One region of the Liquorilactobacillus satsumensis genome, then DNA from elsewhere that is predicted to be linked to it. Evidence: predicted binding sites of a transcription regulator. Region 1 holds the regulator's gene; the other holds the start of a gene.
What was found. Region 1 encodes NrdR, which represses ribonucleotide reductase genes. Its sites were predicted from a motif close to ACACNATATATNGTGT; they were not measured.
Positions count from the first base shown of each region.

Region 1 (3,419 bases):
TGTCAATCATCATGTAATGAATCAAAACATTAATCACAGCAGGGTGAAAAAGTTTCTTTTGTCCAACCCATTCTAAAGTATGCAATTCAGAAGCTGTCGCAAAGCTCCCTTTTTCCTTTTTCAAGACGCGCAGAAAGTCTGCCGGTGCATAGGCGCGACACGCATCTAAGAGTCCTTGATCTTCTTGTCGCAACTGAGGAACATCTTGGCTGGTAACAGCTTCAGCCTGTGGCTGGTTCACCTGTTTTGTAAGCGCACCTTGTGGTTTTTGCTGTTGTACTAACTTTTCAAAAAGTGCAAAATCAACTTTGTTAGTTGCTACATTTGCGGCTTGCTCCAAAAGATTAACCAGCGTAAGCTCATCAAGTCCATAAACTACGTGTGCCACTAATAATTTTTTTTCATGCTCCAACACCTGCTTTGTATCTATAAATGAATGTTCAAGCAGCGCAACTACGAAAGTACGATCAAGTCCAGTCTCTTTCCAACTCATCTCAGGCTTTTTCGTCGCAGAGCTCTCGAAAAGACTTGCTAATCGAGTCTTTTGTTGCAGTGTGCGCGGTTGAATATTGAAAACTTCCAAGAAATGTTTAGTCGTCTCAACTGCTTGTGGGTGCTCAAAAAGCGGGTTAAAAAAGTAGTGCTGCAGCGCTTTAAATTGCTGCTCTCCAACAGTCTCAAGCAAGAGTGTCCGCAAAAGATCATCTTCAAAAAATGCACGTGGAAGTTGGGGTGCCTGTAATTCGTAAAGAACAACTTTCCCCAATTGATCTTCTTGTTCATACGTCCGTAACAGTCCAATTGCTTCTAATTTACACCGTGCCTCATATAGCTTATTTGCTCCCATATCCAATAGCTCTAACAGAGTTGTGTGCATTCTGCGTTCAGAGAGCGAAACCCTCTGTGCAACAAACGTGCGCAATAGCATATAAAGACTGAATGAAGCTGCTCCAATCAGGGGTTGATATAGTTTAATGACTATTTCAGGATCACCTGCAAGCAACTTCTGCCGAGAAAAAACAATGAATCCATCTTTGGGTGAAAAACTATCGTTAACCATCGTCAAGCTGGTCACTCCCCCTTACTGATCATCGGATTCATTCTCATTTTTATTTTTATTTTTTTTATCACGTGCCATCATTTCCTTGAGTTCTTTCAAGAAAACTTTCATGTCCTTAAATTGGCGATAAACACTCGCAAAACGGATGTAAGAAATTTCATCAACATCCGCCAATAAGCCCATTACATATTCACCAATCAGTTGACTGGAAACTTCATTTTCGCCTAATGACCGGACCTTATTTTCAACGTCATCAACGATGCGTGTGATTTCATCCATACCTACCGGACGTTTTTCTGCAGCACGGACAATTCCACGTAGAATTTTCTCGCGGTTAAACTCCTCACGTGTTCCATTCTTTTTAATGACAAGTAACGGTGTCGCTTCAACTCGTTCAAAAGTAGTAAAGCGAAACCCACAGGCCTCACACTCGCGTCGGCGCCTGATTACATGTCCGCCATCAGCAGGTCGGCTATCAACCACGCGCGAACCATTATGATGGCAGCGGGGACATTTCATATTTTTCACCTCGTTAAAATACTATGCTTTTTCTGCAAACCCATTCGTTATAAGCCATTTTAGCACTTGTGACAGGGTTTCTTCAACTTCTTTAGTATTATCAATCACAATGTCAGCACGTTGGTTGCGCTCTTTTTCGGACATTTGTGCTTCAAGACGTTCCTTGGCCTGCTGTTGCGTTAATCCATCGCGGTTCATTAAACGTTGAAGCTGCAATGTTTTGCTGCTTGAAATCGTCATTACACTATCACAGTATTTTGCATATCCGCCCTCAAATAATAAAGGAATTGCCAACACAAGTAGCTTTACTTTTTTTTCTTTATAAACCTTTAGTTGCCGATAAATCTCTGCGTGAATCAACGGTCCCATAATGCGATTCAAGCTCGCCAGCTTATGCTGATCCGCAAAAACAAGATTTCCCAATTTTTGACGGGCTAACTGTCCCTTAGAAGTGAGGATCTCCGTGCCAAAGACCGCCACGATCTGCTTTAAGCCCGGAGTTCCAGGACATGCCACCGTGCGTGCGATTACATCTGCATCGATCACGACTGCACCTGCTTTTTTTAGGTAATCGCTGACAGTTGTTTTGCCAGCTGCAATGCCGCCAGTCAACCCCAAAACATATGTCAATTATTTCACCTTCTGACATTGCGGGCAAAAGGTGGTCCCACGCTGCCCGACCACTATTTTTTTCAGTGGTGTTGCACAGCGTTCGCAAGGCTGTCCTTTTCTGCCGTAAGCATGTAGTTGTTTTTGAAAAGAACCTGCGTGCCCAAACGTATCAGTATACGTAAAGACAGTTGTCCCTCCTTGGCTAGTTGCTCGTGCTAGCTCAGTGATAATTTCATCATGTAAGCGATCAGCCTCACTTTTGCTGAGGTGTGCAGCAGGTGTCTGCGGATTTATTTTACTAGACCATAAAACTTCGTCTGTATAAATATTCCCCAACCCCGCAACAATCGTTTGATCTAGTAAGGCAGGCTTAATCATTTTTTTCTTATGTTTCAATCTTTCATAAAAAAGTTGCTTGTCAAATAAAGCTGCTGTCGGCTCGGGACCTAGCTTCTTTAACCCTGGAAGTTGTTGGACCTGCGCCGTTTTCACCAAATGCATCCTGCCAAATTTGCGCACATCATTGTATCTTAATTGCTGACCATCAGAAAGTGTAAAAACAATGTGCGTATGTTTTTCAAGTGGAGTTTTAGGATTTTCAACAAAGTACTTTCCTTCCATCCGTAAATGGGAGACAAACGATATCCCAGTATCGAAATTAAAGATCAAATATTTTCCGCGCCGTGTAATACTTTCAATCGTCCGTCCACGCAATTCTTGTTGAAAGCTCTGGGGATCCCCATTGATAATTTTGGGGTAATAAATTTTCACATTCTCAATCTGGGCGCCAAGTACTAATTTTTCAAGCCCGCGACGCACCGTTTCTACTTCTGGCAATTCCGGCATCTGCTTTTCTTCCTTCCATCACAATCTTACTTAGTATCAAACCACGTGCTGCCATGAGAACTCTCTACTTTAAGCGGAACTTCTAACGAAACAGCTTGATCCATCACTTGCGGCACAAGTTTTTCCAAGCGTTCAATCTCATCATCGGGCGCCTCAAAGATCAGTTCATCATGCACTTGTAGTAGCATGACTGCCTGAAGTTTTTCTTGCTGCAGCATTTTTTGCATATTAATCATTGCGACTTTAATAATATCAGCCGCACTTCCTTGAATTGGGGTATTCATCGCTGTTCTTTCTGAAAAAGAGCGTAGATTATAGTTCTTGCTCTTAATGTCCGGTAGATAGCGACGCCGTTTGAAAAGTGTTTCAACGTATCCTTTTG
Region 1 covers NZ_OZ061606.1:548,535-551,953, forward strand. The annotation lists gene AB3Y88_RS02595 (replication initiation and membrane attachment family protein) at 1-1,060, opposite strand, end outside; gene nrdR (transcriptional regulator NrdR) at 1,082-1,579, opposite strand; gene coaE (dephospho-CoA kinase) at 1,601-2,209, opposite strand; gene mutM (DNA-formamidopyrimidine glycosylase) at 2,210-3,037, opposite strand; gene polA (DNA polymerase I) at 3,064-3,419, opposite strand, start outside.

Region 2 (3,419 bases), 140 kb from region 1:
CACGAGGACCGGTAAAAAGATATGCGTGACTCGTCTGCCCAGTCACGATCGCATTTTGCAAGGTCTTCGTGATCATTTCCTGGCCCACTAAATCAGCAAAACGCTGTGGTCGCCAGACACGGTAGAGAGCTTGATATCCCATTTCAACACTTCCTTTATCTTGCCTCATTTTAAAAAAAGCTCCCGACCGCTATGATCGGGAGGTAACTTGTCATATTAACTTGAGACACATGCCGTACCAAGTTTAGTGCTGCTTCCTTCCGGACCTGACACAGTTCACAAGGACGACATTGTCCCAAGGCCTTGCGGCACTATCTATAATACATGAAATGTAATAAAAATGCTAGTCTTCACGTTTGGATTTTTTTCTTTTCTGTCGAATCTCTCTAAAAAAGCTCTTAAGCAGCGCACTGGACTCGGCTGCCAATAACCCGCGCTCTACTTTTACTTGATGATTAAACCGTTGATCTTCTAGCAAGTTCAATAAAGACCCAGCCGCACCCGCCTTAGGATCAGGTGCTCCGTAATAAGTCTCTTTAATCCGTGCATTTATGATTGCACCACTACACATTGGACATGGTTCTAAGGTTACAAAAAGTTGTGCGTCCGGTAAACGCCAACTTTTAACGGCCGCATTGGCTTCTTGTAAGGCAATCATCTCAGCATGCATTGTGACGTCTTGACTATGCTCACGTAGATTATGTCCGCGTCCAATTATTTTACCATTCGACACAATCACACACCCAATTGGAACTTCCGCAATTGCAGCTGCCTTTTGTGCTTCATAAAGTGCCTCTTGCATAAATTTTATTTTTTGTTGTGCATCTAGTTCCACAGACGGACCTCCTCCAGCATTTTACTTGGTACTTTCAAGCACAAAATATCCCTTGTCTTTGGCAACTACTCGGCAGTTGCCAAAGGTTGTTTCCATTTTTTGACGTGCTGAAGGAGCTCCTTGCTTTTTTTGAATCACAATCACCAATTTCCCGCCCTCTTTCAAATGTGCTTTTGCACCCGTCAAGATTTGGTGGACAACTTGTTTGCCTGCTCTAATAGGTGGATTTGAAAGGATCAACGCATAAGCAGTTTCAGTCACTGCAGTATAAAGATCTGATTCCCAAATATTAACATTGTCTACCTGATTAGAAGCCGCATTTTTATGTGCCAACTGTAAAGCAAGTTCATTTACATCAACCAGGTCCACTTGTCTTTGGGATTCGCTTTTAGCGACCGCTAACCCTAAGGGCCCATACCCACAGCCTACGTCCAAGATTGGGCCATCAATCAAGGTCGTTAAGGGAAGATTTTCCAAAAGAACCCGTGAACCAAAATCAACCGTTCTTTTGGAAAAAACACCATTATCGGTTACAAAATGCATTGGTTGCCCCAATAACGTAAAATCCCAGCTGCTTTCTTGATGAACTACATCTGGATTTTTGGAATAATAATAATTTGTCATTTTTCAACCTCATATCCTACTTTAAATTCCTACGCAAGCTGAAGCCTAGGCGTGTTAAGCTTGCGGTATTTCCAAAAAATACTATATATCGTATACCATTAAAAGAAGCAAATACCATATATGGTGTTTGCTTCTTGATTAATTCGTCAAATGATGTATACTAAGCATACAACATATTAACGCGAGGTGCCAACTATGAAATTATCAATTTATACAAAAAACAACTGTATCCAATGTAAGATGACAAAAAAGTTTCTAACAGAACACCATATTTCCTTTGAAGAGCATAATGTCAGCAGCGAACCACAGTACATTACTTATCTGAAAGAAAAAGGATTTCGCTCTGTTCCTGTGATCGAAAAAAATGATGCTCCAATTATCAATGGCTTTCGTCCCGATCTTTTAAAAAACTTAGTTGCTAATTTTTAAAATCGTTTGGGGTTGAGCTTTGAAAAAAGGCTGTCTTTTTCGCATAACCTCAGCTTGAAGCCTTGATTTTCTTAGCATTTAAAGCCCAGTTTAAGTTTGCTCAGCGTAGTCGACGGCGATCAAAAAACTCGCTGAGCTCTTTTTGTTTGCCCCGAAAGCCGAAAATCTTCTTTCAATCTTATTAAGCAGCTTAGCACAGCAGCACAAGAGCTCATTCATTAAGTTCTTTACAACTTAGAAAGTGGTGACAGAAATTGACACTTAAAGATATAGACAGTAACAAAGTAACCTATTATGACCTAAATAACGAGATCAATCTTCCTGTAAATGGACAAATTCCGCTCAACAAAGACAAAGAAGCACTGGCAGCGTTCCTAGCAGAAAACGTTAAACCTAATCTTAAAACTTTTCCTTCTCTCAAAGAACGTTTTAATTACTTAATCGAAAACGATTATCTTGAACGTGAGTTTATCGAAAAGTTTGATTTTCATTTTATTGAAAAACTTTACAAATTTTTGGAAGACGCACATTTTAAATTCAAGACTTTTATGGCTGCCTATAAATTTTACGCACAGTATGCGTTACGCACCAATGATAACGACTTCTATCTTGAAAGCTTCATCGATCGAGTTGCTGCCAATGCTCTTTTCTTTGCAGACGGTGATGAAAAATTAGCGCTTGCACTTGCCGATGAAATTATTCATCAGCGTTACCAACCTGCTACTCCGTCTTTCCTCAATGCTGGACGTAAACGCCGTGGAGAACTGGTTTCATGCTTCTTAATCCAAGTTACTGATGATATGAACTCGATCGGCAGAGGAATTAACTCCGCTTTGCAACTGTCCAGAATTGGCGGCGGAGTTGGCATTTCCCTCAGCAATTTGCGTGGTGCTGGAGCACCAATTAAGAACATTCAAGGAGCAGCTTCTGGAGTCGTACCCGTTATGAAATTGTTAGAAGATAGTTTCTCTTACTCTAATCAATTAGGTCAACGTCAAGGTGCTGGTGTGGCATACCTCAATATTTTCCATCCTGATGTTGTTGCTTTCTTATCAGCTAAAAAAGAAAACGCAGATGAAAAAATTCGTGTCAAAACTTTGTCACTCGGGTTAGTGGTTCCTGACAAATTTTATGAATTAGCCCGTCAAAATGAAGAAATGTATCTCTTCGATCCATGGGGTGTAGAGCGCGAATACGGGGTGCCTTTTTCCTACGTTGATATCACTGCAGAATATGATAAACTTGTCGCGAACCCCAGAATTCCTAAAAAGAAGATTAGAGCACGCGAGCTCGAAGCTGAAATCAGCAAGTTGCAGCAAGAATCAGGATATCCTTATATTCTTAATATTGACACTGCTAATCAGGAGAATCCAATTTCCGGCAAAATTATTATGAGTAACTTGTGTACAGAAATCCTACAGGTCCAACAACCTTCAATTGTCAATAATACTCAAGGCTTTGATAAATTGGGTACTGACATCAGTTGCAATTTGGGTTCTACTAACATTGTTAATTTGATGGCATCCCCTGA
Region 2 covers NZ_OZ061606.1:685,520-688,938, forward strand. The annotation lists gene dnaX (DNA polymerase III subunit gamma/tau) at 1-142, opposite strand, end outside; RNA gene ffs (signal recognition particle sRNA small type) at 216-302, opposite strand; gene tadA (tRNA adenosine(34) deaminase TadA) at 344-835, opposite strand; gene AB3Y88_RS03225 (class I SAM-dependent methyltransferase) at 857-1,459, opposite strand; gene nrdH (glutaredoxin-like protein NrdH) at 1,655-1,888, shown strand; gene nrdE (class 1b ribonucleoside-diphosphate reductase subunit alpha) at 2,143-3,419, shown strand, end outside.
Region 2: the regulator NrdR is predicted to act here: its motif matches at 1,571-1,586, upstream of nrdH (glutaredoxin-like protein NrdH).